Regions from separate parts of the Nocardioides sp. GCM10030259 genome, predicted to be linked through region 3. Evidence: predicted binding sites of a transcription regulator. Region 3 holds the regulator's gene; each other region holds the start of a gene.
What was found. The regulator HrcA, encoded in region 3, represses chaperone genes, less so after heat shock. The targets are predictions, from matches to a motif close to TTGGCACTCGNNNNNNNCGAGTGCCAA.
Positions count from the first base shown of each region.

Region 1: a site for HrcA is predicted at 1,640-1,666, ahead of groES (co-chaperone GroES). Genes of this name have one in related genera too.
Region 2: a site for HrcA is predicted at 7,966-7,992, ahead of groL (chaperonin GroEL). Genes of this name have one in related genera too.

Region 1 is NZ_JBHTDF010000002.1:232,850-243,197, forward strand. Features, by position in the region: gene ACFQQI_RS01440 (hypothetical protein) at 1-388, shown strand, start outside; gene ACFQQI_RS01445 (methyltransferase domain-containing protein) at 450-1,610, opposite strand; gene groES (co-chaperone GroES) at 1,804-2,097, shown strand; gene groL (chaperonin GroEL) at 2,178-3,806, shown strand; gene ACFQQI_RS01460 (hypothetical protein) at 3,889-5,211, opposite strand; gene ACFQQI_RS01465 (SigE family RNA polymerase sigma factor) at 5,208-5,750, opposite strand; gene ACFQQI_RS01470 (hypothetical protein) at 5,803-7,275, opposite strand; gene ACFQQI_RS01475 (GNAT family N-acetyltransferase) at 7,345-8,229, shown strand; gene guaB (IMP dehydrogenase) at 8,280-9,782, shown strand; gene ACFQQI_RS01485 (GuaB3 family IMP dehydrogenase-related protein) at 9,801-10,348, shown strand, end outside.
Region 2 is NZ_JBHTDF010000003.1:251,306-261,653, reverse strand. Features, by position in the region: gene ACFQQI_RS03945 (cupin domain-containing protein) at 1-132, opposite strand, end outside; gene ACFQQI_RS03940 (XdhC family protein) at 132-1,316, opposite strand; gene ACFQQI_RS03935 (VWA domain-containing protein) at 1,309-2,427, opposite strand; gene ACFQQI_RS03930 (AAA family ATPase) at 2,424-3,323, opposite strand; gene ACFQQI_RS03925 (endonuclease/exonuclease/phosphatase family protein) at 3,370-4,236, opposite strand; gene ACFQQI_RS03920 (NTP transferase domain-containing protein) at 4,310-4,873, opposite strand; gene ACFQQI_RS03915 (hypothetical protein) at 4,886-5,506, opposite strand; gene ACFQQI_RS03910 (RNA polymerase sigma factor) at 5,503-6,039, opposite strand; gene groL (chaperonin GroEL) at 6,172-7,800, opposite strand; gene ACFQQI_RS03900 (RimK family alpha-L-glutamate ligase) at 8,097-8,954, opposite strand; gene ACFQQI_RS03895 (glycosyltransferase domain-containing protein) at 8,964-10,001, opposite strand; gene ACFQQI_RS03890 (FkbM family methyltransferase) at 10,004-10,348, opposite strand, start outside.
Region 3 is NZ_JBHTDF010000005.1:13,817-24,164, forward strand. Features, by position in the region: gene ACFQQI_RS04590 (Gmad2 immunoglobulin-like domain-containing protein) at 1-730, shown strand, start outside; gene ACFQQI_RS04595 (winged helix DNA-binding domain-containing protein) at 727-1,755, shown strand; gene ACFQQI_RS04600 (16S rRNA (uracil(1498)-N(3))-methyltransferase) at 1,817-2,557, opposite strand; gene dnaJ (molecular chaperone DnaJ) at 2,563-3,735, opposite strand; gene hrcA (heat-inducible transcriptional repressor HrcA) at 3,796-4,812, opposite strand; gene ACFQQI_RS04615 (hypothetical protein) at 5,006-5,743, shown strand; gene ACFQQI_RS04620 (MBL fold metallo-hydrolase) at 5,761-6,621, shown strand; gene ACFQQI_RS04625 (hypothetical protein) at 6,646-6,852, shown strand; gene ACFQQI_RS04630 (DUF3097 domain-containing protein) at 6,901-7,758, shown strand; gene ACFQQI_RS04635 (TM2 domain-containing protein) at 7,870-8,307, opposite strand; gene hemW (radical SAM family heme chaperone HemW) at 8,326-9,552, opposite strand; gene ACFQQI_RS04645 (3,4-dioxygenase subunit beta) at 9,604-10,348, opposite strand, start outside.

The DNA.
Region 1 (10,348 bases), on a different contig from region 3:
CGCGGACCACTACATCCTGGTGCACATGAACTCCTCGGGTGAGGCGCTCGCGGGCGAGCCCGTCACCTACGAGGAGGCCAGCGGCCAGGCTCGCGCCCTCGCGGCCGAGATCGCCGAGAACCCGAACGCCACCCAGGCGCAGAAGGACGAGGCAGCCGCGTGGATGGACCTGCGTGAGTCGCTCTTCATGGGCAACACCCTCCGCGGCCTGCTCCTCTACGGCTACGCCTTCGCGACCGTCGGCACCATCGCCGGGATCGCCGCCATCGCGGCCTTCGCCGGGGCGGCCGCCCTGCTGCTCCTCTTCGGGCTCGGCCTCTGGCACGCCAGGAAGGCTCGCCAGGAGGGTGGCACCGAGGTCCCGCGGGCAGTTCCCCAGCACGCCTGACCCCACCACGCCGAGTCGGCGCCGGTTTCACGCAAACCGGCGCCGACTCGGCACGTTCGCGTCAGAACGGCGCGACCAGCAGGGCGATCCCGTGCCCGGCGGCCCGGGTGAGCACGATCGTCGCCTCGCTGTCGCCGCTGAGGTCGAGGCGCTTGCGCAGCTGGTCGGGTACGACGTCGACGCCGCGCTTCTTGATGGTCAGCCGGCCGACCCCGCGCTCGCGCAGCGCGGCGCGCAGCTGCTTCTCCCGGTAGGGGAGCTCCTCCAGCACCCGGTAGCCGCGCGCGAACGGCGTACGGAACGACGCGTCCGAGGTGACGTAGGCGATGTGCTCGTCGATGAGGCCGCCCTGCACGCCGGCGGCCACGGCGGTCACGAGTCCGGCCCGGATCACCGCGCCGTCGGGCTCGTAGAGGAACTCGCCGAACGACCGAACGGGGGCGCCGCCCGGGTCGTCCTCCGAGGTGAGCGAGGCCAGCCCGCCGCCGGCGATCACCGTCGCCCGGCGGTCGGTCGTGGCGAGCCGCCCGGACCAGAGCGCGGCCTCCTTGACCTCGCCGTGGTCGCTCACCCATTCGGCCTCGATGCCCGGCGGCAGCAGCTCGTGCGGGACGCCCGGCGCGACCTTCACGCACGAGTCGCGGGTCAGCAGGCGCTCCACGAAAGACCACGGCGGCGTCCAGCCGTCGACGTCGAAGGTGCGGCCCCGGGCACCACGGCGGGCCGGGTCGGCGAAGGCCACGTCGAAGGGTGTGGTGTCGATCGTCGTCGCGTCGGCGACCTGCACCGCGCCGGGCAGGTCGAGGGCCGCGAGGTTGGCGCGGGCCACCTCGACGCGGACCGGGTCGAGGTCGATGCCCGCGCAGACCAGTCCGGCGCGGGCGGCGGCCACGAGGTCGCCGCCGATGCCGCAGCCGAGGTCGATCAGCGTCGTGGCCGACGACGCGACCACCCGGGCGGCCCGGTGCTCGGCGACCCGTAGGCGGGTCGCCTGCTCGAGGCCGTCGGGCGTGAAGTACATCCGGTCGGCGAGGTCGCCGAGCTTCTCGCGGGCCCGAACCCTCAACGTGGCCTGGGTCAGGGCCGCGGCGACGTGCGCCGGCTCCGCCGTACGCCGCAGCCGGGTCTGGGTCGCAAGCGAGTCGTCACCCGCGGCGATCGCCTCGGCGAGCAGCAGCTGCCCGTCGTCGGTGAGCAGCCAGCGGAAGGCGTCGAGGTCCACGGCCCCGATCCTGTCAGCCGGGGGTATCGCTGGCACTCAGTCGGGCAGAGTGCTAGTTTCTGATCTGGCACTCTCCCCGTGAGTGTGCCAGCGCCTGTGACCCGGTGCGACCCCCGCGACGGCGTACCGATTCCCAGGCACCAGACGTGCATCACCCACATCATCGAAGTGCCAGAAAGTGGAGGTCGACATCGTGTCGGTCAACATCAAGCCTCTCGAGGACCGCATCGTCGTCAAGCCGCTCGACGCCGAGCAGACCACGGCCTCGGGCCTGGTCATCCCGGACACCGCCAAGGAGAAGCCCCAGGAGGGCGAGGTCCTGGCGATCGGTCCGGGCCGGATCGACGACAACGGCAACCGCGTCCCGCTCGACGTGAACGTCGGCGACAAGGTCATCTACAGCAAGTACGGCGGCACCGAGGTCAAGTACGCGGGCGAGGAGTACCTCATCCTCTCCGCGCGCGACGTCCTCGCCATCGTTTCCTGAATCACCGACGGGTCGTGTGCCTGACGCCGCGCCATGGCGCGTGCTCAGGCACACGACCCGGTCTTCGTTAGAGGAGAGTCATGCCGAAGATCCTGGAGTTCGACGAGAGCGCCCGCCGCAAGCTGGAGCGCGGCGTCGACGCACTCGCCAACGCCGTCAAGGTGACGCTGGGCCCCAAGGGTCGCTACGTCGTCCTCGACAAGAAGTGGGGCGCCCCGACCATCACCAACGACGGCGTGACCGTCGCGCGTGAGGTCGAGCTGGACGACCCGTTCGAGAACCTTGGTGCCCAGCTCACCAAGGAGGTCGCCACCAAGACCAACGACATCGCCGGTGACGGTACGACGACCGCGACCGTGCTCGCCCAGGCGATGGTCCACGAGGGCCTCCGCGCGGTGGCCGCGGGCGCCAACCCGATGGGCCTCAAGCGGGGCATGGACGCCGCGGCCGAGGCCGTCGGCGACGCGCTCAAGGAGGCGGCCCGCGAGGTCGACTCCGTCGAGGACATGGCGTCCGTCGCGACGATCTCGAGCCGCGACAGCGTCATCGGCGACCTGCTGTCGCAGGCCTTCGACAAGGTCGGCAAGGACGGTGTCATCACCGTCGAGGAGTCCAACACCCTGGGCACCGAGCTCGACTTCACCGAGGGCATGCAGTTCGACAAGGGCTACATCAGCCAGTACTTCGTGTCCGACCCGGAGCGCATGGAGGCCGTCCTCGACGACCCGTACATCCTGCTCCACCAGGGCAAGATCTCGGCCGTTGCCGAGCTGCTCCCGCTGCTGGAGAAGGTCATCCAGTCCGGCAAGCCGCTCTTCATCCTCGCCGAGGACGTCGAGGGCGAGGCGCTGTCGACGCTGGTCGTCAACAAGATCCGCGGCACGTTCAACGCCGTCGCGGTGAAGAGCCCGGCCTTCGGCGACCGCCGCAAGGCGATGATGCAGGACATCGCGACCCTGACCGGCGGTCAGGTCGTCGCCCCCGAGGTCGGCCTCAAGCTCGACCAGGTCGGCCTCGAGGTGCTCGGCCAGGCCCGCCGCGTCGTGGTGACCAAGGACAACACCACGATCGTCGAGGGTGCCGGCGACCACGCCGAGGTCGAGGGCCGCGTCAACCAGATCAAGGCCGAGATCGAGTCCACCGACTCCGACTGGGACCGCGAGAAGCTCCAGGAGCGCCTCGCGAAGCTGGCCGGCGGCGTGTGCGTGATCAAGGTCGGCGCCGCCACCGAGGTGGAGCTGAAGGAGAAGAAGCACCGCATCGAGGACGCCGTCTCCGCGACCCGCGCCGCGATCGAGGAGGGCATCGTGCCCGGCGGTGGCTCCGCGCTCATCCACGCTGTGTCGGTGCTCGAGGGTGACCTCGGCCTGTCAGGCGACGAGGCGGTCGGCGTCCGCGTGGTCCGCAAGGCGGCCGACGAGCCGCTGCGCTGGATCGCCGAGAACGGCGGCGAGAACGGCTACGTCGTCACCACCAAGGTGCGCGAGCTCGGCAAGGGCAACGGCTACAACGCCGCCACCGGCGAGTACGGCGACCTGGTCGCCCAGGGCGTGCTCGACCCGGTCAAGGTGACCCGGTCCGCGCTCGTCAACGCCACCTCGATCGCGGGCATGCTGCTCACGACCGAGACCCTGGTCGTCGACAAGCCCGAGGACGAGGACGAGTCCGCGGGCGCCGGTCACGGTCACGGCCACGGGCACGGCCACTGATCGGCCACTGACCCGGCACCACCTGTGCGCTGACCCGGCAGAGAGCTCTCTGCCGGGTCAGCGTCATTTCAGGGCAGTCGTCTCAGGGAAGCAGCGTGCCAATGTGCTGGGTGGCGCCCTTCGCGCCGTCGACCGGGGTGTGCCACTGGAACTGGCCGGGGTTGCCGAGCCGGCCGCCGAGCGCGTACGACGAGATCGTGTCGCTGACCTGCAGCAGCCGGTCGGTCGCGAGGTCGTACACGTAGGTGCCGCCATCGCCGCCACCCTGGAACACCGTCACGTTCACGACGTCGCTGCCGGTCGGGAGCCAGCCGTCGACGCCGTTGTCCTGGAGAGTGGCCACCTGCTCGCCGTCGGTGCTGAGGACCTGCACCCGGTCGTCGCGGGTGTTGCCCGAGTAGGTGCCGCAGTACTGGCCCATCACGATGCGGTCGTCCGTCGCCCCGAAGGACAGCAGGTTGCACCTCTCGCCGGTGTGCGGATCGAAGGAGTGCTCCTCACCGGTCGCCAGGTCGCGCACGTGCACCAGGCCGGCGTCGCCGTTCGTCGAGTCGGTCCAGATCATCGACGAGTCGGTGAAGGCGAGGCTGCCGACGGTCATCCCCTCGTCGCGGACGTCGTGCATGTCGTCGAGCGAGGCCGACCACAGGTGGTAGGTGTCGCCCTCGGCGTCCGCGTCGTCGGCCTCGCCGTCGGGGCCGGTCGGCCAGCCGCCCTCGGGGACCCGGCCCTGGGTGGCCGGCTGGAAGACGTACAGCCGGTCGTCGGGCCCGAGCACCGATCGCCAGACGTCGACCGCGGGGAGCTCCGGCCACTTCATGCCGCTCCACCGGCCGCCGTCCCGGTCGAAGAAGTAGGCGAGCGGGAACCCGTCGCCGTCGTCGCCGAGCAGGGTCAGCTCCTCGCTGCCGAGCTCGATGGGCCAGGTCTGGCTCGCCCCGGCGTGGAGGTCCGGCAGCCAGTCCTTGGCGCCGGTCGCGGGATCCATCAGTGCGTAGCGGGCCTCGGCCTGGTCGGCGCGCGGTCCGTCGCGCAGGAGGATCATCCCGTCGTCGGTGACGCCGTCGAGGTACTGCCCGTTGTCGCGCATGAGGTTCTTGTTGGTGTACAACGCGAGCACCTCGTAGTCGCGTCCCTCCACCGCACGCGTCGCGTCGGCGAGCGAGATCGTCGGTGCGTCCGGCTTCGGCGGCGCGTCGGTAGTGCTGACGCCGCTCCCGTCGGTGCCGGGCCAGCCGAGCGCGGCGACGGCGACGACGCCCGCCGCGGCCAGGGCCGCGGAGCCGACGGCGCCGCGGCGGCGGCGTACCCGACGGCGCCCGGCGTCCATGACGCCGGCGAGGTCGAGGTGGTCGGGCGGCGCGCTCTCGACATTGCGGCGCAGCAGCTCCTGGAGGTCGTTCACCACGGCAGGTTCTCCTTTCCGGCCACGACGAGCTCGTCGCGGTGGGCGGCCTCGAACATCCCCCGCAACGAGGCGAGAGCGCGCGAGGTCTGGCTCTTGACGGTGCCCTCGCTGCACCCGAGGGCGGCTGCGGTCTCGCGGACGTCGAGGTCCTCGAAGTACCGCAGCACCACGCAGGCGCGCTGCCTCTCGGGCAGCCGGGCGAGGGCGGTCATCAGCGCGGCGCGGTCGGAGACCCCGGCGGCCACGTCCTCCGGCGAGGACACGTCGGGCGTCGAGGCCAGCGGACGCTCCCGGTTGGAGCGCTTGCGACCGGCGTCGAGGACCACGCTCACCACGGCCTTGCGGGCGTAGGCGAGCTCGCGCCCCTGCCGCTGCAGTCGCGGCCACGCCACGTAGACCCGGATCAGCGCCTCCTGGACGTGGTCGGAGGCGCGGTCCCAGTCGCCGCAGAGCAGGTACGCCGTGCTCCGCAGTCGCGACCGGCTGGCGGTCGCGAACTCGGTGAAGGCGGCGTCAACGCCCGCGTCGCGCGTCATGCCCTTCCAACGTGGTCGGCGCCGGACCCGTTGCATCCACCGTCCGAGTTTCTCAGCAGTTCGGCTCCACCGGGGTCCGTTCGACGCCACGCCGCAGGTAGACCGGCTGGTCGTTGCAGGTCGCGCCCGCCACGACGTACTCCTGCTCGATCGCGGCCTCGAGGTCGTCGACCCCCTCGTCGGACCACGCGTCGAGGTGGACCCACCGCACCAGCCAGGTGGGTGCGTCGGGGCCGGCCAGCAGGGTGGTGAGGTCGGCGTACCCGGGATCGTTCGTGCGCATCGGGAGGCTCCACAGGTAGGGGTACGACGAGGAGAGGCCGCTCGTCCGCTGCAGGTCGGGCCGGCCGCCGAAGACGACGAGGGTGTCGCCCGGCTCGGCGGACGCCGCGATCGCCTCGCCCGTGCGCACCTCGTCGAACTCCTGCTGCCCGGTCGCGTTCCAGGCCAGCCAGAACACCATGCCCGCGCAGGCCGACGCCGTCGCGAAGACCACCACGCCGCGCATGGTCCGGCCCGGGCGTCCGTCGCGGCCGGCGAGCAGGGCAGTGCACAGCGCGGCGCCGGGCACGAGCGGGATCAGGTAGTCCTGCCAGAAGCTGCCGCCGGCACCGAGCGAGACCAGGTCTACGGCCATCACGGCGAGCGTCGCCGCGGTCACCGGCGGGTCGTAGCGCCAGAGCTCGCCCAGGTGGGCGACGACGCCGGCCAGCACGGCGAACAGGCCGGTGGCGAGCGCGATCACCAGCAGGATCCAGGCCCGGCGCTCGGTGGCGTCCGTGGACCCGTCCGCGATCACTTGCGCCGCGGCGGCGCGGAACCCGTAGACGGTGTCCCAGAGCACGCCGAGCCGGACCCCGGCGGCCTCGGCCCATGCGACGGTGGTCAGCACCGGTGCGGCCGCGCCGGCCGCGCCGGCCACGGCGAGCGCGGCCGCCGACCGGCCGGGCAGCCGGCCGGTGCGCCACGCGACGAGCAGCAGCACGCCGGCGAAGAGCAGCCCGGTCGCGAGGTTCTGCTTCAGCCCGACGGCCAGCGCCGCGGTGACGCCGGCCGCGAACGCGACCGGCCACGACTCGCGGCGTACGGCCAGCAGCGTGAGCAGCATGCTGCCGAGCACGCAGGGGAGCGCGAGCAGCTCGCCCTTCACCGCGACGACGTCGATCATCGGGTTCGACAGCAGCGCGGCGGTCAGCACCGCGGTCCACACGGTCGCCCGTGGACCACTGACGGTGCCTGCGACGGCGGCGGCGAGCAGCACCGCGAGCCCGGCGACCAGGGCGCCGAGCACGCGCAGCGTCGTCACGCCGCCCAGCGCGTCGACGGCGTCGAAGACCGCGACCAGCGAGGGCGGCCGGTCCACCCAGTAGGTGCCGAAGACACTGTCCGGCCGCGGGTCCCACGCCCCGGCGACGAGCAGGAACCCGGCCTCGTCGGCCCGCACCGGTCGGGTGAGCGCGGGCAGCCGCGCGAGGATCGTGACGACCACCGCGACGGCGACGGGATACCGGCGCAGGAACGTCACGCGTGAACTGTAAAGCGCCCGAAACAACCCGGACGTCGCGGCGCAACCTCGCCCGGCCACGCTGGCGCCATGTTGTGGAGGATCCGTACGACGTTGCCCGATCGACCGGGCGCCCTGGCCGTGCTTGCGGCGACCTGTGGGGAGGCCGGCGTCAACATCCTGGGACTGCAGATCTTCCCCGGAGTCGAGGCCGTCACCGACGAGCTGGTGCTCAGCTCGCCGGACGACTGGTCCGAGGCCGACCTCGCCAGCCTGCTCGGCCGCTCCGGCGGCGTGCTGGTGAGCGCGCAGCGATGCACCGAGGCCGCGCTGGCCGACCAGCCGACCCGCTACGTGCAGGCGGCCCGCGCGATCCTCGCGCAGCCGGCGTCCTTCCCCGACGTGGTCGGCCGGCTCTTCGACGCCGAGCCCGATCCCGCCACGGCCGGCGACGTCATGGAGATGACCGTCGGGGACGTGCAGGTGCAGGTGCGCCGCGCCGCGCCGTTCACCGCCACCGAGCACGCGCGCGGCACGGCGCTGGCCGACCTGGTCACGGACGTCATCGAGCGTGCGCGCGAGAGCGCCATGGTGTCCCGGCCCGGTCGGCTCATGGGCGGCGGCGCGACCCCGGAGTACGTCGTGGGCGACGACTCCGTGTCGGCCCTGATCGACGGCGTGCCGGTCGGGCTGGCGGTCGTGCGCCCGGCCACGGGAGAGCCCGGCGTGCGGCCCGTCACCCTCAGGGTCGACCCCGCCTGGCAGCGGCGGGGGATCGGCTCCCGTCTGCTGGGCGACGTCGCCCGGCTCGCCCACGCTCTCGGCGCCGAGGAGATCGTGCTGACCACCCGGTCGGACAACCAGGCGATCCTGCCGATGGTGCTGGCCGCCGGGCTGCGCGGCCGGATCCGGATGGCGGCCGACACACTGACCGTGCGGATCGCGGTACGGGACCTCAAGCGGCTGCGGGTCTGAGGGCCGGCCACGATTCCCGGGAGGCGTGTCGCCGTCGGTAGGCTGGGGCAATGGAGGTACCGGAGAAGTTCGCCCCGCTCGGCCTGACCTACGACGACGTCCTCCTGCTGCCCGGTCACTCGGACCTGGCACCCGCGGACATCGACACGACCTCGCGACTCACCCGCGAGATCTCGCTCAAGGTGCCGCTGATCAGCGCGGCGATGGACACCGTCACCGAGTCCCGGATGGCCATCGCGATGGCGCGCCAGGGCGGCCTCGGCGTACTGCACCGCAACCTCTCGATCGAGGACCAGGCCTACCAGGTCGACCTCGTGAAGAGGACCCAGACCGGCATCATCCCCAACCCGGTCACGATCGGCCCCGACGCGACGCTCGAGGAGCTCGACCGGCTCGCGGGGGAGTACCGCGTCTCCGGCTTCCCCGTCGTCGACACCGACAACCGACTCCTCGGCATCATCACCAACCGCGACCTCCGGTTCACACCGGTCGCTGAGTGGTCGACCACCAAGGTCGACGAGGTGATGACGCCCATGCCGCTCATCACCGGTCCGGCCGACATCGACCGGGACGAGGCGACGACGCTGCTGCGCAAGCACAAGCGCGAGCGGCTCCCGCTGGTCGACGAGCAGGGTCGCCTCGCCGGCCTGATCACCGTCAAGGACTTCGTCAAGGGCGAGCAGTTCCCGAACGCGACGTACGACGGCTCCGGCCGGCTCATGGTCGGCGCGGCCATCGGCTACTTCGGCGACGCCTGGCAGCGCGCCACCACCCTCATCGAGGCCGGCGTCGACGTTCTCGTCGCCGACACGGCACACGGAAACGTGCGGATGCTGCTCGACATGGTCCAGCGGCTGAAGTCCGACCCGGCCACCCGGCACGTGCAGGTCATCGGCGGCAACGTCGCGACCCAGGAGGGCGCGCAGGCTTTCGTCGACGCGGGTGCCGACGCGGTCAAGGTAGGCGTCGGACCGGGCTCGATCTGCACCACCCGCGTCGTGACCGGTGTCGGCGTGCCGCAGGTGACCGCGGTCCACGAGGCGTCGCTCGCCTGCAGGCCGGCCGGCATCCCGGTGATCGCCGACGGCGGCCTCAAGCACTCCGGCGAGATCGCGAAGGCCGTCGTCGCCGGCGCCGACACCGTGATGGTCGGGTCGCTGCTCGCGGGCTGCGAGGAGTCGCCCGGCGAGCTCGTCTTCGTCAACGGCAAGCAGTTCAAGTCCTACCGCGGCATGGGCTCGCTCGGCGCGATGTCGAGCCGCGGCAAGAAGTCCTACTCCAAGGACCGCTACTTCCAGGCCGAGGTCAGCAGCGACGACAAGATCGTCCCCGAGGGCATCGAGGGCCAGGTCGCCTACCGCGGCCCGCTCGCCGCCGTCGCCCACCAGCTCATCGGCGGCCTCAACCAGTCGATGTTCTACGTCGGCGCGCGGACCATCCCGGAGCTCCAGGACAAGGGCAGGTTCGTCCGGATCACCCAGGCCTCGCTCCAGGAGAGCCACCCGCACGGCGTGCAGATGACCGTCGAGGCACCCAACTACTCCGGTCGGTAGCGCCGATAGGCTGGACCGGTGACCGACATCGAGATCGGCCGGGCCAAGCGCGCCCGCCGCGCCTACTCCTTCGACGACATCGCGATCGTGCCGTCGCGGCGTACCCGCGACCCCGAGGAGGTCAGCACGGCCTGGCAGATCGACGCCTATCGGTTCGAGATCCCCGTGCTCGCGGCGCCGATGGACTCGGTGATGTCGCCGGCGACCGCGATCGCCCTGGGTCGGTACGGCGGACTGGGCGTGCTGAACCTCGAGGGCCTGTGGAGCCGCTACGAGGATCCGGACCCGCTGCTCGAGGAGGTCGCCGGGCTGCGCGGCACCGAGGCCACGCGCCGGCTGCAGGAGATCTACCGCGAGCCGATCAAGGGTGAGCTGATCACCGAGCGGCTGCGCGAGATCCGCGAGGCGGGCGTCACCGTCGCCGGCTCGCTGTCCCCGGGCAAGACCAAGGAGTTCGCGAAGGCGGTCGTCGACGCGGGCGTCGACATGTTCGTCATCCGGGGCACCACCGTCTCGGCCGAGCACGTCTCGTCGCAGGCCGAGCCGCTGAACCTCAAGGAGTTCAT
Region 2 (10,348 bases), on a different contig from region 3:
CAGCGCGATCAGCGTCTGTCGCAGGTGGTGCTCGCGACCTCCGTGCACGGTGACGGCGCTGCGACCGCTGCCGTGCTCGCGGGCGATCGCGAGGTGCTCGTCGGCCAGCCGGTCAAGGGAGTGTCCGTCCATCACGCGATCTCCTTGTGGATCCGTCCGTCCAGCGACGCGAGCCGCTCCCCGCTGCCGCCCCACCGTCCGGCGATGATCTCCGCGGCGATGCTGATCGCGGTCTCCTCGGGCGTGCGCGCCCCGAGGTCGAGGCCGATCGGGCTCGACAGCCGCTCGATCTCCTTGTCGTCGACGCCGGCGTCGCGCAGGCGCGCCAGCCGGTCGTCGTGGGTACGACGGGAGCCCATCGCGCCGACGTACGCCACCTCGGGCAGCCGCAGCGCCACCTCCAGCAGCGGTACGTCGAACTTCGGGTCGTGCGTCAGCACGGTGATCACGGTCCGCCCGTCGATGCGCCCCGCCTCGGCCTCGGCGGTCAGGTAGCGGTGCGGCCAGTCGACGACCACCTCGTCCGCCTCGGGGAACCGGGTGTTCGTCGCGAACACCGGCCGGGCGTCGCAGACCGTCACGTGGTAGCCGAGGAAGCTGCCCACCCGCGCGACCGCCGCGGCGAAGTCGATGGCTCCGAACACCAGCATCCGGGGCTTCGGCGCGAACGCCCACACGAACACCTTCATCCCCTCGCCCCGCCGCTCGCCGTCGGGCCCGTAGGTCAGCGTCGCGTTGTGGCCCGCCACCAGCAGCCCCAGGGCGTCGTCGTGCACGGCGTCGTCGGCGCGCGAGGAGCCCAACACCGGGATACTCCCTGACGTCTTCGGGGTCGACACGCCGCCGGAGACCCCGGAGACGTCAGGGACCATCCCCCCGTCCGGCCGTACGACGAGCCGCCGACCCAGCCGGGTCGGGTCCGGGTGCTCGATGATCGTCGCGACGGCGACCGGGCGGCCGGCCTCGACGTCGGCGGCGATCTCCTCGAGCTCGGGGAACGTCTCGCGGCTGATCTTCTCGACGTACACGTCGAGGATGCCGCCACAGGTCAGGCCGACGGCGAAGGCGTCGTCGTCGGAGACGCCGTACCGCTCCAGCACCGGGTCGCCCGAGGCCACCACGGACTCGGCGAGCTCGTAGACGGCGCCCTCGACGCAGCCGCCGGACACCGACCCGACGGCGGCGCCGTCGGGTCCGACCAGCATCGAGGCGCCGGCGGGGCGCGGCGCGGACTGGAAGGTGGCGACGACGGTACCGACGCCGACCGTCTCCCCGGCCCGCCACCAGGCCATCAGCTCGGGCAGCACGTCACGCACGCGAGATCACCTCCGACAGCTCGGCGAAGGTCGCCAGCGAGTGGCCGGCGACGAAGTCGTCACAGTGTGGCAGCGCGGCCAGCACACCCTGCTGCACCGGCTCGTAGCCGGCCTTGCCGCGGTGCGGGTTGACCCACACGACCCGGTGGGCGACCCGGCGCAGCCGGGCCATCTGCTCACCGAGAAGGGTCGGGTCGCCGCGCTCCCAGCCGTCGCTGAAGACCACGACCACGGCGCCGCGCGCCATGCCCCGCTGGCCCCAGCGGTCGAGGAAGAACCGGAGGGTCTCCCCCAGCCGCGTGCCACCCGACCAGTCCGGCACGGTCTCGCCCGCGGCGACCAGCGCCCGCTCGGGGTCGCGGATCCGCATCGCCCGGGTCAGGTGGGTCAGCCGGGTGCCGACCGTGAACGTCTCGACGACCCCGCCCTGCTCGCGGACGACCTGGGTGAAGCGGTGTGCGAGCCGCAGCAGCGCGTCGGCGTACCCGCTCATCGAGCCGGACACGTCGATCAGCAGCACCACCCGGCGCGGGCGCGCGCCGCGCCGGCGCCAGGCGATCTCGGCCGGCTCGCCCATCCGGCGCAGCGAGGCGCGCAGCGTGCGCGACGCGTCGACCTGACCGCGGTGCCAGCGCTGGTGCCGGGCGGTACGCCGCACCGGCGGCCGAGGTCGGAGGGTCGCGAACATACCGGCGAGCCGGTGCTTCTCGGACGCCGACAGCGTCGCGACGTCGCGGTGCCGCAGGACCTCGGTCGCGCTGGCGCGGGCGCGCACGACGTCCTCGTCGGCCGCATCGCCCGCGCCCGATCCCTCGGACTCCGGCAACTCGGAGAAGCCGGGCACGCTGTCGGGCTGCGCGGGCCGCGAGCGGGGCAGCCCGTCGCGGCCGAAGTAGGCGGTGAACACCCGGTCGTAGCGCTCGAGGTCGTCGGGGCCGGCGCACAGCGTCGCCCGCCCGGCGAGGTACGTCGCGCGCTGGTCGTCCATCCCCAGCACCGAGGTCGCGGCGAGGAAGCCGTGGGCGCGGTCGTGCGTCACCGCGACCCCCGCCGCCCGCAGCGCCCGGGTGAACGCCAGCAGGATCTCGTCGCCGCCGCGGTCCATGGTCATGCCCGGAGCATCTGGTCCAGCGCGTGCCGCACCCGGTCGGCGTCCTCGCGGTACTTCACCAGCGCGCCGAGCGTCGCCGACGCGGCGGCGAGGTCGATCTCCGCGGTCCCGAGGTAGGTCAGCGCCCGGGCCCAGTCGAGCGTCTCCGCGACGCCGGGCGGCTTCTGCAGGTCGTCCCGCGCACGCAGGCCCTGCACCACTCCGACGACCTGACGGGCCAGGTCGGCCGACACCTCGGGCGCCCGCGAGCGCACGATCTCGACCTCCCGCTCCAGGCCGGGGTGGTCGATCCAGTGGTAGAGGCAGCGCCGCTTCAGCGCGTCGTGGAGCTCACGGGTGCGGTTCGACGTCAGCACCACGATCGGCGGCGTCGCGGCGCGCACGGTGCCGAGCTCGGGGATGGAGACCTGGTACGTCGACAGCACCTCGAGCAGGAACGCCTCGAACTCGTCGTCGGCACGGTCGACCTCGTCGACCAGCAGCACCGCCGGGCTCTCCTGCAGCGCCTGCAGCACCGGCCGGGCGAGCAGGAAGCGCGCGTCGTACAGGCTCTTCTCCGCCTCCTCGACGCTGCCGACGTCGCCACGCGCGGCCGCGCCGGCCGCCTCGAGCGCGCGCAGGTGCAGGATCTGCCGCGGGAAGTCCCAGTCGTAGAGCGCCTGCGTCGCGTCGATCCCCTCGTAGCACTGGAGCCGCACCAGCGGCAGCCCCAGGCTCTCGGCGATCGCCTCGGCGAGCGCGGTCTTGCCGGTGCCCGGCTCGCCCTCGAGCAGCAGCGGCCGCTGCATCTTCAGCGCGAGGAACGTGACCGTCGCGAGTGCGTCGTCGCACAGGTAGCCGGTCGCGCCCAGGCGTTCAGCGACGGCCTGGGGGGCGGCGGGGGTGGACGACTCCATACGACGAGGGTAGACGCGCGGGTGTTGGCCCGCGGTCGGCGTCCGGTCAGGGAGCGCGGTACGACGACACCACGGGGAAGTGGTCGGAGATGCGGAACCGGTCCTCGCGCAGGACGTCGACCGACCTCGCCTTCCGGGTCGACCAGATCACGTCGAGGTAGGCGCCGCTGCGCGCGCCGGAGCCCTGGCCGGGCTGGAGCTGGCCCTTGCGGGCCTCCCAGGAGGCGACCAGGTCGCGGCGCCGCATGGTCGAGTACGCGAACTTCCTGTTGCGCACCGCCTTGTCGCGCCCGTAGTTGACGTTGAAGTCACCGAGCACCCAGACCGGGCCGCCCGCCCACTGCTTCTCCTTCGACACGACCTTGCCCAGGTTGCGCACCTGGTCGAGGTACATCCCGACCCGGCGCGGCACGCCCGGCAGCCGCTTGCCGGCGTTGACCGCACCGGAGAGCAGGTGGACGTTGACGACCGAGATGGTCTCGCCGCTGAGCTTGCTGCGCAGCCGCACGACCGTGGCCAGCGTGGCCTCCTGGTGCACGAGGCCGGGGCCGGTCTTGTCCTCGACCTTCCGGCCGTCGGCGATCTTGGCCGCGCGGCCGCGGAGCAGCTTGTAGGCGTCCTTGTTCCAGAAGACCGGCTCCTGGAGGAAGCGCTTCGACCGCCAGCTGCCGATCCCGGGCATCGCCTTCATGGCCGCGGCCTTCTCGGTGCCGGCCGCCTCCTGGATGCCCCCGACGTCGACGAGAGTGCTGAACTCCTGCACGGCCTGCCGCCACTGGTCGAGAGGGAGTGCCGCGTTGATGTTGAACGTGCCCACCCGCACCGCCGAGGCCCGCTCCGCGGGCGCGGAGCTGCGCCCTTCCGGCGCGGGCTGCGCCGAGGCCGGCTGGCCGCTGAGGAGGAGTGCTCCCACCGCTGCAGCGGCGATCGACGAGCGAACCGTCCCGAGTGTCGGAGTACGCATATGAGCACACGTACCCACGACCTCAGCCGTCAATCGTGTCGACGTCCCTGCCGCTCGCGAGGTCGCCGCACTCCACCAGCGCCACCGGCCGCGCCGCGAGGTAGTCGCGCGCTCCACGATCACCGGACGCGCCGCCCGCCACCGCCCCCCAGTGGTCGCGGCCGAGCACGACGGGGTGGCCCGGGCGTCCGTCGTACGCCGCCCGGCGCAGCGTGCCTGCGTCCGGCGGCTCTGCCAGGAGGCGACGGACGACGTCGGCGCCGACGTCGGGGAGGTCGACGAGCGTGACGACCGCGGCGGTCGCGTCGGTGGCCTCGACCGCGGCGAGCCCCGCCCGCAGCGATGCCGACATCCCGCTGGCCCAGTCGGCGGCGACGACTGCCGTGGCGCCGGTGCCGTCGAGCATCGGGAGCGCGTCCTCGGCGGCGGCGCCCAGCACGACGTCGACCTGGTCGCACCCGCCCTCGTGCAGCACCCGCACCCCGCGGACCAGCCACGGCTCGCCGTCGTCGCCGCGCACCAGCGCCTTGGGCCGGCCCATGCGCCGCCCGGCGCCGGCCGCGAGCAGGAGGCCGTGGACGGTCACGGGGTCAGTGTGTCAGCCGAAGGCCTGCTGGTAGATCGCCGCGAGGTCGTCGTCGTACGCCGCCGAGAAGCCGCACAGCGTGACGTGGCCGTCGACGGCGGAGACCAGGTAGCGCCCACCCTCCTCGAAGGCGACCCCGGACGCGACCCGCTGCATCTGCTCGCTCGGCGCGGTCACGCTGACCTCGTCGCTCGGCGCACCGGCGTACCAGTGCGTCGGCGCCAGCGTCACCACATCGCCCTCGATCGCGGTGACGGTGCCGTCGAACGCGACGTCGGCCTGCGCGAGCGCGTCGGCGTTCGGCACCATGCACTTCTCGGCTCCCGCCGGCTCGCCGACCGCGAGATGGGTGGTCGACGGCCCGGCCTGACCGGGGTCGCCCGGCGGGGTGCCGTCGTCGGTCAACGCGCGGAGGCCCAGGAACCCGGCGCCGGCGATCACAAGAACCGCGGCCGCCGCGACCATCCAGGTGAGCCCGCTGCGCTCGTGGGTGCCGGTCTCGCGGTTCTCGGTGGTCAGCTCGGTGCTCATGACGTCCTCCACGAGTCGGGCCACCCCGTCCGGGTCGGCCGGCGGGAGGGAGGCTGCCGGGTCGGCGGCCCGGAGCCGGGCGAGCAGCTCGTCGTCGGTCACGGTTTCCTCCCCTCTCTCGACTCCTCATGTCCGGACGACGCCCGGGTCTTTCGCAGCTGACCGCGCAGTCGTCCGCGGGCGCGGTGGAGGCGGATGCTCGCGGCGTTGGCCGAGATGCCGAGCACCGTGGCGATCTCGGCGGGCGTCAGCTGCTCCCATGCCCACAGCCGCAGCAGTTCCGCGTCGTCGGGGCGCAGGCGGCCCAGCGCCAGCGCCAGGTCGGGGTCACCCTCCGTCGGCGCGGGCTCGGGCTGGGTGGCGGTGGGTGGGTCGAGGGCGGCGACCTTCGCCGCCACCCGACGCTGCCGCCGCGCGGCCCGCTCGGCGTTGCGCAGGCAGTTCGCGGCCACGGCGTACGCCCAGGGGAGCGGCGGCTCCGGCAGCTCGCTCGCGCGCCGCCAGCAGACGAGCAGGGTCTCGGCGAGGACGTCCTCGGCGGTGTCGGGGTCGGTACGCCGCGCGAGGTAGCGCCGCAGCGGGTCGACCAGCCCCGGCGCGATCTCCTCGAATCGCTCGCGTCGGCTCTCGTCCACGTGTCCACCGTCCCATGTAGCGGCCACCGTCGCGGCACGAGTACCCGGCGGGCCTGTCCGGAAACGCCGAGCGGCCCCAGTCCGTGGACTGGGGCCGCTCGGGTCGTTCAGGTGTTCAGCGAGGCGCTGGACTCAGAAGTCCATGCCGCCCATGCCGCCGGTCGGGTCGCCACCCATGGGGGCGGCCTTCTCCGGCTTGTCGGCCACGACGGCCTCGGTGGTGAGGAAGAGCGCCGCGATGGAGGCGGCGTTCTGCAGCGCGCTGCGGGTCACCTTGGCGGGGTCGATGATGCCCTCGCCGATCATGTCGACGTACTCGCCGGAGGCGGCGTTGAGACCGTGACCGGGGGTCAGGTTCTTCACCTTCTCCGCGACGACGCCACCCTCGAGACCGGCGTTGATCGCGATCTGCTTGAGCGGGGCCTCGGTCGCGAGACGCACGATGTTGGCACCGACGGCCTCGTCGCCCGTCAGGTCCAGCTTGTCGAACGCCGTCGCCGACGCCTGCACCAGGGCGACGCCACCGCCGGCGACGATGCCCTCCTCGACGGCCGCCTTCGCGTTGCGAACGGCGTCCTCGATGCGGTGCTTGCGCTCCTTGAGCTCGACCTCGGTGGCCGCGCCGACCTTGATGACGGCCACGCCGCCGGCCAGCTTGGCGAGACGCTCCTGGAGCTTCTCGCGGTCGTAGTCGGAGTCCGACTTCTCGATCTCGGCACGGATCTGGTTGACGCGACCGGCGATCTGGTCGGCGTCGCCCGCACCCTCGACGATGGTGGTCTCGTCCTTGGTGATGACGACCTTGCGGGCCTGGCCGAGCAGCTCGATGCCGGTCGACTCGAGCTTGAGGCCGACCTCCTCCGAGATGACCTGGCCGCCGGTCAGGATCGCGATGTCCTGCAGCATGGCCTTGCGGCGGTCACCGAAGCCCGGAGCCTTGACGGCGACGGACTTGAAGGTGCCGCGGATCTTGTTGACGACCAGCGTGGACAGCGCCTCGCCGTCGACGTCCTCGGACAGGATCAGCAGCGGCTTGCCCGACTGCATGACCTTCTCCAGCAGCGGGAGGAGGTCCTTGACCGACGAGACCTTCTGGTTCGCGATGAGGATGTAGGGGTCCTCGAGGACCGTCTCCATGCGCTCCGGGTCGGTGACGAAGTACGCCGAGATGTAGCCCTTGTCGAAGCGCATGCCCTCGGTGAGCTCGAGGTCGAGCCCGAAGGTGTTCGACTCCTCGACGGTGATGACGCCTTCCTTGCCGACCTTGTCCATCGCCTCGGCGATGATCTCGCCGACGGTGGTGTCAGCGGCGGAGATGCTCGCGGTGGACGCGATCTGCTCCTTGGTCTCGACGTCCTTGGCCATGCCGAGCAGCTGCTCGGACACGGCGGCGACGGCGGCCTCGATGCCGCGCTTGAGGCCCATCGGGTTCGCACCCGCGGCCACGTTGCGGAGACCCTCGCGGACCATCGCCTGCGCGAGGACCGTCGCCGTGGTGGTGCCGTCACCGGCCACGTCGTCGGTCTTCTTGGCGACCTCCTTGACCAGCTCGGCGCCGATCTTCTCGTAGGGGTCCTCGAGCTCGATCTCCTTGGCGATGCTCACACCGTCGTTGGTGATCGTGGGGGCGCCCCACTTCTTCTCGAGCACGACGTTGCGGCCCTTGGGACCGAGGGTGACCTTGACGGCGTCGGCGAGCGTGTTCATGCCACGCTCGAGACCGCGCCGGGCCTCCTCGTCGAATGCAATCAGCTTCGGCATAACTCCAGCGATTCCTTCGCATGCTGAGTTCGTGGACCGGGGCGGCGGGTTGCCCGCGACGGACGGCCCCTGCTGGACCCGGCGAACCCTTTCTCGCCGGCGCACAGAGCCTCAACGACGCCGTTCCGGATTGTCACTCTCTGGTCGAGAGTGCCAGCGTCATGTTTAGCACTCGCCTCCTGCGAGTGCAAGCGGTCGCGGGCTGGGCGCGAGGTACGAGCACGCGGGCTGAAGCGACCGGGTCGAGCAAGCGCACGCCCGAGCCCGCGAGGGCGTGACCGCGTGTCGAGACCGGCTCAGGACCGTCGGCGGGCGCGGTCGGCGATGACGTCGGCGAACGGGCCGGCGTTGTCGGGCACCACGTCGAGGTAGAGCCCCGGCTCGATCAGCTCGAGCTCGCTGACGACCAGGCGGCCGTCGTACGTCATCAGGTCGACGCGCGCGTAGGGGAGGTCGGCCTCCAACCGGGCCGCCGCCGACTTGACGGCGTGCTCTGCGAGCCGGGCCGTCTCCGCGTCGAGGACGCCGAGCCGGGTGGTGCCGCCGTACAGCTCGTGCACCCGGATCTCGCCGTCCGCCGGGAGCTTGTCGAAGCGCGACACCGCCCGTCCGTCGAGGACGTAGACCGAGATCTCGCCCTCGGTGCGCACCGACTCGACGAGCGGCTGCACCACCCACGGCGCCTGGACCAGGCCCTCGAGCGAGGGGTCGTCGACGCCGCGCGCGACCACGACCCCGACGCCGCCGGCGCCGATCGCGGGCTTCATGACGACCGTGCCCCACCGGTCGGCGGCGGTCCCGAGCCCGGCGACGAGCGTGCGGTCGTCGAGCACGATCGTGGGGATGACGGGTACGTCGCCGAGGTCGGTCAGGTAGGACTTGTCCGCGTTCCACGCGAAGACGTCGGCCCCGTTGAGCAGGCACGTCACCTCGTCCACCGACCGCGCCCAGGCCAGGAACTCGGCGCAGCGCCGCTGGTAGTCCCAGGTGCTGCGCGCGGCGACCACGTCGGCGGCACCCCAGTCGACCGTCGGGTCGTCCCAGCACACCCAGGCGGCCTCCACGCCTCGCTCGGCGAGGGCCGCGACGAGCAGCTCGCCGCCGGGCTCGCCTTCGGGCATCAGGTTGAACGTGGCAAGGAGGGCGCGGGTCACCGGCCGAGGCTATCGGTCGGCCGGACCGCCGGACGCACGGCGCCTCCTCGGGCCGCGGCGCCGGTCGTCGACCTGACTCTCGAGCTCGTCCTTCCTGGTGCGCAGGCGCCGCACCTTGCGGCGCAGCCTCTCCACCTTCTCGGCGAGCAGCTGCTCGCTCCGCTCCAGGGTCGCGACCTGCCCCTGGAGGCGCTGGACCTCAGCAGCGCGGTCGGCGTTCAGCTCGGCGACCTGCTGCTCGAGCCCGGCGACCAGGTTCTCGCGGTGGTCGACCGCGGCAGACATCTCGCGGGTCGTGATCTCGAGCTGCCGCTGGAGCTCTCCCAGTCGGGCGGTCGGCGACCAGAGGTGGTCGGAGACCTGGAGCTGCTGGGGTCGGGGGCTGCGACCCTCGCCCGGCATCCACTCGTGCACCTCGGACCCGAAGGTGCTCAGGTCCAGCAAGCGGAAGCCGGCGCCACTGAGTGCCGCCGCCTCGACGAACGACAGCTGGTCGCGGCGGGAGTAGCGCAGGACGTGCCGGAGCCACTCCTCCCCGAAGCGACGTACGTCCGGAGTCCAGCGCCGCGCGATCAGGCCGGTCCAGGGCACCGGCTCCTGCAACCGGTCCGGCGCGACTGCGGTGTAGTGGTTGAGCTGCTCGTACAGCCGCGAGGACTCGTCCATGCCGGCGAGCAGCACCTCGACGAACTCGGTGGCGACGTCCTTGCGGTACGAGTGCCGGGCCACGGCGAGGTCACCCGTCGCCAGCCAGTCGTCGAGGAGGTCGGACGGATCCCCGCGCAGCACGACGCGCGCGTCGATCCAGAGGACCTCGTCGTAGTCGTCGAGGTCGGGGTGCCCGACGATCTTCAGCGAACGGGCGCTCCGGACGGGGTCGAGCGGCAGCAGCGGATCCACCACCCGGACGTCCCACGTCTCGCTGCGCAGCGTGGCGTCGTCGGTGAAGCAGACGAAGTCACACGCGCTGTCGGGAGCGGCGGGCTGCTCCTGCAGCAGCTCGTGTCCCCCGATCATCGCCGTGTAGACGAGCCGGCGCTTCTCCATCATCACCCCTCTATCTCGGCCAGGACGGCGTCGCTGACGACCAGGCAGTCGTGTGCGTGCAACCAGCGCTTCGCGAGCAGATCGTCCACGAGCTCGGCGTTGCCGCCCGGGACCCGCACCAGGGCCCCGGTGCGACGGTCCATCAGCAGGACCACGCGCTCCTCGGCGAGCGCCGCGAGGTAGGGCCGGGACATGTGGGCGACCTCCAGCAGCATCGCCCAGTGGCGGGCCGAGCGCATGGCGTCGGCGGCACCGGCGACGACGTCGCGCTCGAACCCCTCGACGTCGACCTTCGCGCAGAACGTCCGGCCCGGGTCGATCACCCGGTCGAGCGTCGTCACCGCCAC
Region 3 (10,348 bases):
GCCGGCGACCGTCGCGGCTCCGGTCTACTTCGTCGGCGAGACCCCGCAGGGACCCCGGCTCTTCCGCGAGTTCCGCGAGGTCGCGGCCGACGACACGGCCGTGGAGGCGCTGGAGCTGGTGACCTCCGGCGACGCGCTCGACCCCGACTACTCGACGCTCTACCCCGGCGGCGGCAGCTTCGTGAGCGTCGACGTCGCCGCCGACCTGATCACCGTCGGGCTGCCCGACGAGTCGTGGACGGTCGCACCCGACGGGATGTCGCAGCGCGAGGCGCGGCTGGCCACCCAGCAGATGGTCTACACGGTCCAGGGCATCGCCCAGAAGCGACTTCCGGTCGCGATCACGCTCGACGGCGCCCCGGCCGACCTCTTCGGGCTGGCCGGCGAGGTGAGCAACGACCCCGAGCTCGACGTACGCGCCCTCGTCAACGTCACCACCCCCGGCGAGGGCGGCACCGTCAGCGGCACCTTCACCGCCGAGGGCGTCTCGAGCTCCTTCGAGGCCACCACGCCGTGGGAGATCCGCAAGGGCGGCGCCGACGGCGAGGTCGTGAAGGAGGGCTTCGTGACCGCCGAGGGCTGGATCGACAAGCTCTACCCGTGGCAGGCCGAGGTCGACGTGTCCGACCTGGAGCCGGGCTCGTACACGTTCGTCGCGATGACCGACGACCCGTCGGGCGGCGAGGGCGGCGGTCCGACGGTCGACACCAAGTCGATCACGGTCGGATGAGGCTGACGCGGCGGCGGCTCAACCGCACGCTGCTGCGCCGCCAGCACCTGCTCTCGCGCGTCGACGCCACCCCGGAGGACCTCACGCGGCACGTGGTCGGGCTGCAGGCGCAGGAGACGCTCCCGCCGTACCTGTCACTCCACGCCCGGCTCACCGACCTCGATCCGTACGCCGTCACGCGGTTGCTCGAGGACCGCTCGCTCGTCCGGCTGCTCACGATGCGCGGCACGATCCACCTGCTCGAGCCTGCCGACGCGCTGGCGTTGCGGTGGTGGACCCAGCCGGTCATCGACAAGGTCCTGCGCAACCATGCTCCGGCCGACGCCGACCGGGTCCGCGCTGCCGTCCGCGAGGCGCTCGCCGACGGGCCCGTCGCCCAGCGCGACCTGTCGGCGGCCGTCGGCGAGGCGCTGCCCGACCTGCCGCCCGGCGACCGGGCCGTCGTCGCCCGCGGGCTGGTGCCCCTGGTCCAGCTGCCGCCGCGCGGCACCTGGAAGGGCACCGGGGGGCTCGTCTACGAGGACCTCGAGCGCTGGGTCGGCGCGCCCCTGACCGAGCCCGACGTCCCGGGGATCGTGCGGCGCTACCTCGCGGCCTACGGTCCGGCCTCCGCGGCCGACGTCACCGCCTGGTCGGGCGTCACCAGGCTGGGCCCGGTGCTCGCGGGGATGTCCGACCTGGAGCGCCACGAGGACGAGGCCGGGAAGGTCCTCTTCGACGTGCCCGGCGGCGCGATCGAGGACGAGGACGCACCCGTGCCGCCCCGGCTGCTCGGCACCTACGACAACGTCTGGCTCTCCCACGCCGCCCGCGACCGGGTCACCGAGCCCGAGCACCGCTCCCGCTGGATGGGTCGCAACGGCGGCGTCGCGATGACGGTCTTCGTCGACGGCTGGCTCACCGGCCTGTGGCGCGCCGAGGACGACCGCGTGCAGATCGTGGAGCTCTTCCGCGACCTGTCTCCGGCCGAGCGGTCCGGGCTGGACGACGAGATCGCCCGGGTCGAGACGCTGCTGGCGCGCTAGGCCGTTGCAGCGGCCCGGAACCGGCAGGACCGCCCGGGAGGTCCGTCCTCCGATCGCGCCGCTAGCCCCAGCGTGGGGTCTGCGCCAGCAGCGCGGCGACGGCGGCGAGGCCGGCGGTCGACGTACGCAGCACCTCGGCACCGAGCCGCACGGAGACCGCACCGGCGGCCACGAACGCGTCGACCTCCTCGGCGGTGAGCCCGCCCTCGGGCCCGACGATCACGACGATGCGGCCCGTGGCCGGGACGGCCAGGTCCGCGAAGGGGGTCGACGACTCCTCGTGGAGGACGACCGCGAGCGCGGCGTCCGCGACCAAGTCGGCGACGCCGGCGGTCGTGGCCATCTCGGACACCTCCGGGAACCACGACCGCCGCGCCTGCTTGGCGGCCTCGCGCGCGGTGGCGCGCCACTTCGCCAGGGACTTCCCGGCCCGATCGCCCTTCCAGACCGCGACGCTGCGGGACGCGGCCCACGGCACGATCCGCGCGGCACCGACCTCGGTGAGCACCTCGACCGCGAGCTCGCCGCGGTCGCCCTTCGGGATCGCCTGCACCACCACGACCTCGGGCGCCGGCGGCTCGTGCGCGTCGACCGACTCGACGGTCAGCGTGAAGACCCGCTTGCCGGTCGACGCCACCGGCCCCTGCACCGAGACGCCCGCCCCGTCGGTGAGCACGACCTGCTCGCCGACCCGCAGGCGGCGTACGGCGACGGCGTGGTGCGCCTCGTCACCGTCGACCGTCACGACGTCGCCCACGCCGACGCCCGCCAGCGACGGGACGAGGTGGACCGGGAGCGACATCCGACTCAATGCGCGTTGAACGCGTCGCGGAGCCGGCCGAACATCGACTTGTTGCCGGGGCGCACCTGGCCTGACGGCTTCTCCTCGTCGCGGATCGCCGCCAGCTCCCGGAGCAGCTCCTCCTGCCGCGGGTCGAGCGCCGTCGGCGTCTCCACGACGACCGTGACGATCAGGTCGCCGCGACCGCCACGCAGGCCGGGTACGCCGCGGCCACGGAGCACCTGCTCGGTGCCCGACTGCGTGCCGGTGCGGATGTCGAGGTCGACGCTGGTCTCGACCTCGGTCTGCGGCTCGTCATCGGTGACGACGTCGGCCTCCAGCGTCGGCAGCGTGACCGTGGTGCCGAGCGCCGCCGCGGTCATCGGCAGCGTGACCGTCGTGTGCAGGTCGTTGCCGTGGCGCGTGAACACGTCGTGGGCGGCGACGAGGATCTCGACGTACAGGTCACCGGCGGGGCCACCACCGGGTCCGACCTCGCCCTCGCCGGTCAGCTGCACGCGGGTGCCCGTGTCGACCCCGGCCGGGATCTTGACGGTCAGGGTGCGGCGCGACCGGACCCGGCCGTCACCGGAGCACTCGCGGCACGGGTCCGGGATGATCGTCCCGAACCCGCGGCAGGCGGCGCACGGCCGCAGCGTGCGGATCTCGCCGAGGAACGAGCGCTGCACGTGCGCGACCTCGCCCTGGCCGTGGCAGGTCTCGCACGGCACCGGCTGGGTGCCGGGCGCGGCGCCGTCGCCGTGGCAGGTCGAGCAGCGCACCGCGGTGTCGACCTTCAGCTCGCGCGAGACGCCGAACGCCGCCTCGGCGAGCTCGACCTCGAGCCGGATCAGCGCGTCCTGGCCGCGCCGCTGCCGCGACCGCGGGCCGCGGCCGCCGGCGCCGCTCGCGGCACCGCCGAAGAACGCGTCCATGATGTCCGTGAACGAGAAGCCCGCGCCCTGGCCGAAGCCGCCGGCGCCGACGAACGGGTCGCCGCCGCGGTCGTACGCCGCGCGCTTCTGCGGGTCGGACAGCACCTCGTAGGCGCGCGAGATGTCCTTGAACCGATCCTGCGCGTCGGGGTCCGGGTTGACGTCGGGGTGGTACTGGCGCGCGAGCCGACGGTAGGCCTTCTTGACCGCGTCGGCGTCCGCGTCGCGGTCGACACCGAGGAGCTCGTACAGGTCCTGACTCAAGTGTGTTCCTTCGTGGTCGTTCTCGGATGTGCCCGGATGTACCCCGCCGACGGCAGCGCGTCAGGCCTCGTCGAGGATCCGGGACACGTAGCGGGCGACGGCACGCACGGCGGCGATGCTGCCGGGGTAGTCCATGCGGGTGGGTCCCACGATGCCGAGCCGGGCGAACGCCTCCTCGCCGGGGCCGTAGCCGGCGGCGACCACGCTCGTCGACGCGAGCTGCTGGTAGGGGCCCTCGTGGCCGATGCGCACGGTGATCGGCTCGGCGGTGCTCGCCTCGCCGATGAGCTTGAGCAGCACGACGTGCTCCTCGAGCGCCTCGAGCAGCGGCCGGACGGCCGAGTCGAAGCTGTCGCCGTACCTCGCCAGGTTGGCGGCGCCACCCACGGCGATGCGCTCGTCGGAGCGGTGGTCCGACATCGCCTCGAGCAGCGTCTCGACGACCGCCGTCGTCGCCGACGACACCGGACCGTCGGAGACCAGCCCGGCGAGCGCCGCGGACGCCTCGGCGATCACCTGGCCGGTGGCGGCCCGGTTGACGAGCGAGCGGAGGTCGCCGAGCACCTCGTCGTCGAGGTCGGTGCCGAGCTCGACGAGGCGCTGCTCGACGCGGCCGGTGCTGAGGATCAGCACCAGGAGCAGGCGGTTCGGTGCGAGCGCGACCAGCTCGACGTGGCGGACGGTGGAGCGCGAGAGCGTGGGGTACTGCACGATCGCGACCTGCCGGGTCAGCTGCGAGAGCAGCCGTACGGACCGCTGCACGACGTCGTCGAGGTCGACCGCCCCGTCGAGGATCGTCGCGATCGCGCGCCGCTCGGCGGCGGTCATCGGCTTGACGGTCGTGAGCCGGTCCACGAAGAGCCGGTAGCCCTTGTCGGTCGGCACGCGACCGGCGCTGGTGTGGGGCTGGGTGATGTAGCCCTCGTCCTCGAGCGCCGCCATGTCGTTGCGCACCGTCGCAGGCGACACCCCGAGACCGTGCCGCTCGACGAGGGCCTTGGAGCCGACGGGCTCCTCGGTCGTGACGTAGTCCTCGACGATCGCGCGCAGCACGGCCAGCCTGCGCTCCTCCTGCACCGCCCGCCTCCTCGCCGTTCCTGCTCGTCGTTCCTGCCCTGCCGGGCGTGCTCCTTGGCACTCAGCCGACCCGAGTGCCAAGAGTACCCAACGGCCGCCGCGGTCACATCGTGGAACGCCGCTGCCCACCACGGATCGAACCGGAGTAGGTTAGGCTTACCTAAGTCACGATCCTCGTCCGGACGGAGTCCCGGTGACCACGACCGAGCATCCCACCCCCGACATCGACGCGCGCCTGATCGCGAACGACGCCCGCAGCATCCTCGCCTGCCCCGCGACCGTCAGCCTGGTGATCGACGGCGAGGAGCACGCCGTCGGCGAAGACGAGCGGCTCGGCCTCACCGACCACCGGGGTACGCCGACGTTCGTGGCCAGCGCCGGGTCCCCCGTCGCCCGAGCCGCCGCGTCGCACAGCAGCGCGCTGCTGACCGTGACCAGCGGGCTCGGCCCGGGCGGCAGCCAGGCACGGCTCGACACGCTGACGCTGGCCGGCCGTCTCGAGCGCACCGGCTTCGAGCACTGCGACTGCTGCGACGAGATGCGCCACGTCGTCACGCTCGACCTCAACTTCGTGCTGCTGGCGCGGCCGACCCTCACGCCGGGCGCCCCCGACCGGCAGCTCCGGGTCCCCCTCGACGCCTACCGCAGCCGCGAGCACCACCTCAACCGCGGCCACCTCCAGCGATCCGTCGAGCACGCCAACGACTGCCACGAGGCGGAGCTGCGCCAGGCGGTCGCGCTCGGCAGCGGCACCCGCCCGGCCGAGCTGCTCGGCGCCCGGATCGCCCGGCTCACTCCGGCCGGCGTCACCGTGCAGTGGGTGGACGCCACCGGCGCGCACGAGCGCTCGATCGCCTTCCCCCACACGGCCCGCGACCTCGCCGAGCTCGGCGAGCTGCTCCGCCGCAGCCTGCACGCTGGGATCTGCTGAAGGCCTACGCTGACTCGGTGGACTTCACCGAGGTCGGCGACCGGGTCTGGGTCGCGCGCTACGAATGGTTCGACGTCAACGTGACGCTGGTCGGCGGTGACCGGGGGCTCCTGGTCGTCGACACGCACGCCTCCGAGCTCGCGGCGCGAGGGGTCATCGACGACGTACGCCGCCTCGGTGCCGGCCGGATCGTCGGCGTCGTCAACACGCACGAGCACTTCGACCACACCTTCGGCAACGGGGCCTTCCGCGACGAGTACGGCGACATCCCCATCCACGCCCACGAGGTGGCGGCCGAGCGGACCGTGCCCGCCGGCGAGCGGATCAAGGGGCTGTACGACGAGGAGCCGGACGACCCGCACCGCGACGAGGTGCAGGCCACCACGATCGTGCCGGCCGACCGGACCTTCTCCTCCGCGGTCGCGCTCGACCTCGGCGACCGGCAGGTCGAGCTCGTGCACCCCGGACGCGGCCACACCGGCGGCGACCTCGTCGTGCGGGTGCCGGACGCCGACGTCGTGCTGGCCGGCGACCTCGTCGAGGAGTCCGCGATCCGCGGACACGTGCCCGGCTTCGGCCCGGACTGCTACCCGATGGACTGGCCGCTCAGCCTGGACATCGTGCTCGGCCTGACCGCGGCGGCGACCGTGGTCGTGCCCGGGCACGGAGCGCCGGTCGACCGGGAGTTCGTCGAGGACCAGCGCAACACGATCGGCGTGGTCGCGGAGACGATCCGCGACCTGGCGACCCGCGGCGTACCCCTCGACGAGGCGCTCGAGGCCGCCGAGTGGCCCTACCCGCGCACGGAGCTCGCGCACGCCGTACGCCGTGGCTACGAGCAGCTCCCCCGGAGCCAGCGCCGGCTGCCGCTGGTGTGAGGCCGAACGGGGTACGGCCCGGGCATGAGCAACCACGAGGACGAGACCGACGCGGGGATCACCGACGAGGAGCTGCCCGAGGAGCTCCAGCCGACCGACGACAACCCGCTGGCCCAGGAGCTCGACGACGACGAGGCGAAGTCCGCCGAGGAGCTGGACATGCATGGCGGCAAGACGCCGGAGCAGTCGACCAAACGTGACAATGACGACGATCCGGGCGACGAGGACTGACGGCGCGCCACCCCGGGACTGTCGGCGGTCCCGCCTAGCGTGAGGCGGGTGACCCCCGCAGACCGTTACGGCAGTGACGTCCTGGCCGGCGACTGGCGCGCCCCGAAGCGCGGCCGCGCCGTCGAGGCGCCGGCGCAGATCGGCGCCGTGGTCGAGGAGGTCACCACCGACTGGGTCGGCGAGATCGTCGCCGTCGACCGCGACCTGCACACCGTCACCCTCGAGGACCGGCGCAACAAGCGGCGCACGTTCCCGCTCGGGCCGGGCTTCCTGCTCGAGGGGCGGCCGGTGATCCTCACCGCTCCGGTGCGCCAGGGCGCGCCGGCCCGCCCGACCCACACGGCGTCGGGCTCGATCGCGGTGCACGACGCGAAGGCCCGGGTGGCGCGGGCCAGCCGGATCTTCGTCGAGGGCCGCCACGACGCCGAGCTCGTCGAGAAGGTCTGGGGCGACGACCTGCGCATCGAGGGGGTGGCGGTCGAGTTCCTCGGCGGTGTCGACGACCTCGCCGCCGAGCTCCGCGACTTCCGCCCGGGCCCCGACCGCAAGGTCGGCGTGCTGGTCGACCACCTGGTGCCGGGCTCGAAGGAGAGCCGGATCGCGCAGGGCATCACCAAGTCCCCGATCGGCCAGCACGTGCTGATCGTCGGCCACCCGTTCATCGACATCTGGGCCGCGGTCCGGCCCGACCGGCTGGGGCTGCAGCGCTGGCCCGACGTACCCCGCCACATCGAGTGGAAGAAGGGCGTCTGCCAGCAGCTCGGCTGGCCGCACCGCGACCAGGCCGACATCGCCCGCGCGTGGAAGCAGATCCTCGGGCGGGTCTCGTCGTACCAGGACCTCGAGCCGGCCCTGCTCGGCCGGGTCGAGGAGCTGATCGACTTCGTCACCGCCAGCTCGGACTGAGCCTGCGAAGGACGAGCGTCAGGCGGTGAGGTTGAGGGGCTCGGCTCAGGCCGAGCCTGCGAGGGCTGAGCGAGCCGTCTCGAAACCCAGTCGTCGTCCCGGTCCCATTGTCTAGCTCCGCAGCGGGTAGCCGTTTGCGTCCTTGCTGTCGGTGGCGAGGATGATGATGCCGTCGATGAACGGCCACAGCGCGCCGATGCCGCAGGTGAAGATCGTGACCACCAGCTGCCAGACACCGATCTTGGTGTCGCCGATGTAGAAGCGGCCGATGCCCAGCGGGATCAGGATCTGCAGCAGGCCGGCGACCAGCTTCTGCTTGTCGGAGAACGGCAGGCCGGTCCTCGGGTCCACGCCGTACGGCGCCTGCGGGCTCACGCCGTACGGGCCGACGGGGTAGCCGGGCTGGGGGTAGCCCTGCTGGGGATAGCCCTGCCCGGGGTAGCCCTGCGGGCCCGGCTGCGGTTGCGGCGGCGGCGCGCCGTACGGCGGCGGCGCGGGCTGCTCCTGCGGCGGCGGGTTGTGGTCCTGGTCGTCCGGGCCCTGGGTCATGGCGTCACCCTAGTGCCGTCAGGGCAGCAGGTCGCGGACCACGGCGTCGGCGAGCAGCCGGCCCTGGCGGGTCGGCACCAGCCGCTCCGCGTGCCGGGTCAGCAGCCCCTCGTCGACGAGCCGCGCGACGGCGGAGCGGCCGCTCGCGTCGAGGACGTGCACGGGCAGCCCGTCACGCAGGCGCAGCTCGAGCAGCACCCGCTCCACCCGGCGGCTCTCGTCGTCGAGGACCTCCCGGGCGTGGGCCGGCGTGACGCCGCGGGCGATGCGCTCGGCGTACGCCGCTGGGTGCTTGACGTTCCACCAGCGCACGCCGCCGACGTGGGAGTGGGCGCCGGGGCCGATGCCCCACCAGTCGCCGCCGGTCCAGTAGAGGAGGTTGTGGCGGCAGCGGCTGGCCTCGCCCCTCGCCCAGTTGGAGACCTCGTACCACTCCAGCCCGGCCGACCCGAGGCGCTCGTCGACGAGGAGGTACTTGTCGGCGAGGTCGTCGTCCTCCGGCATCGGCAGCTCGCCGCGCTTGACCCGGCGGGCGAGGGCGGTGCCCTCCTCGACGATGAGCGAGTACGCCGAGACATGGTCCGGCCGGCAGGCGAGCGCGGCCTCGACGCTGGTCTCCCAGTCCGCGACCGACTCCCCCGGCGTGCCGTAGATGAGGTCGAGGCTGACCTGCTCGAAGCCGGCCTGGCGGGCCCAGTCGACGACGGCCGGGACTCGCAGCGGGTCGTGGGTGCGCTCGAGGACCTTCAGCACGTGGTCGACCGCGGACTGCATGCCGAAGGAGATCCGGTTGAAGCCCGCCCCGCGCAGCGCCTCGAGGTCCCAGTACGCGACGCTGTCGGGGTTGGACTCCGCCGTCACCTCGACGTCCTCGGCCAGCCCGAACTCGCCCGCGATCGCCGCCACGATCGCCCCGAGGTCGCCGGTGCTCAGCAGCGTCGGCGTGCCGCCGCCGAAGAAGATCGTGCGGACCGGCAGGTCGGCGTCGCCGAGCGCGCGGCGGGCGCGGCGTACCTCCGCGATCGCGGCCTCGGCGTACGTCGCCCGGCTCGCCCCCGGCGCCCCACCGGCCGGTCCGAGCTCCTCGGCCGTGTAGGTGTTGAAGTCGCAGTAGCCGCAGCGCACCGTGCAGAAGGGCACGTGGACATAGATCCCGAACGGACGCTCCCCGAGCCCCTCCACAGCGCTCCCCGGCAGCGCCCCGTCCTCAGGTACCGGATCACCGGCGGGCAGGGCTGACGGCACACGGACATCCTCCCACCAGGTCGAGTCGGGAGTTCCGCCGGTCGATTCGACCTAGACCGGGACGTTGAGGGAGATCGTGTAGCCGTCGTCGACGGAGCCGGTGACGGTCGCCATCTGGAGGGAGTGGCCGTCGGAGAAGACCATGTCGGTGTCGAGGCCGACGCCGGCGAGGTTGGTGACCGACTGCTGGTAGCCCTCCGAGGCGTAGACGGTGTCGCAGACGTCCTGGGGCAGCGCGAGCTGGGAGGTGCGCAGCTTGTTGGTGTACGTCGTGGCGTCGGCGAGCGACTGGTAGACCTCGAAGTGCATGTGCGGCCAGCGGCCGTCGTAGCAGGCCGGGAAGATGCTCGTGAAGGTCACCCGGCCGGAGTCGTCGGTCTCCTGGACGCCGCGCAGGTAGTTCTCGTCCTTGATCTCGTCGTCGTACATCGAGTAGCGGCCGTCGCGGTCGCAGTGCCACAGGTAGACCGCGGCGCCGGCGAGCGCGGTCGCATCCGCGCCGTTCAGGTCGTAGACCTTCAGCTCGATCGTGATCGGGACGCCCTCGGCGACACCGGACGCCGAGCCGAACGACGTGGTGAGGTCACTGCGCACCACGCCGGACTCGGTGAGGACGTTGACGCCGTTGGACCCGTCGCCGGGGTAGGGGCCGGCCGTCTCCTCGGGGATCTCACCCTCCGCGACGTCGACCGACGACTCGGCACCGCCACCGCCGGGGCCGCCACCCTGCGGCGGCGTCGGCTGCGACGAGGTGGACGAGGTGGACGTCGGCTCGTCGGTCCCGCACCCGACGGCG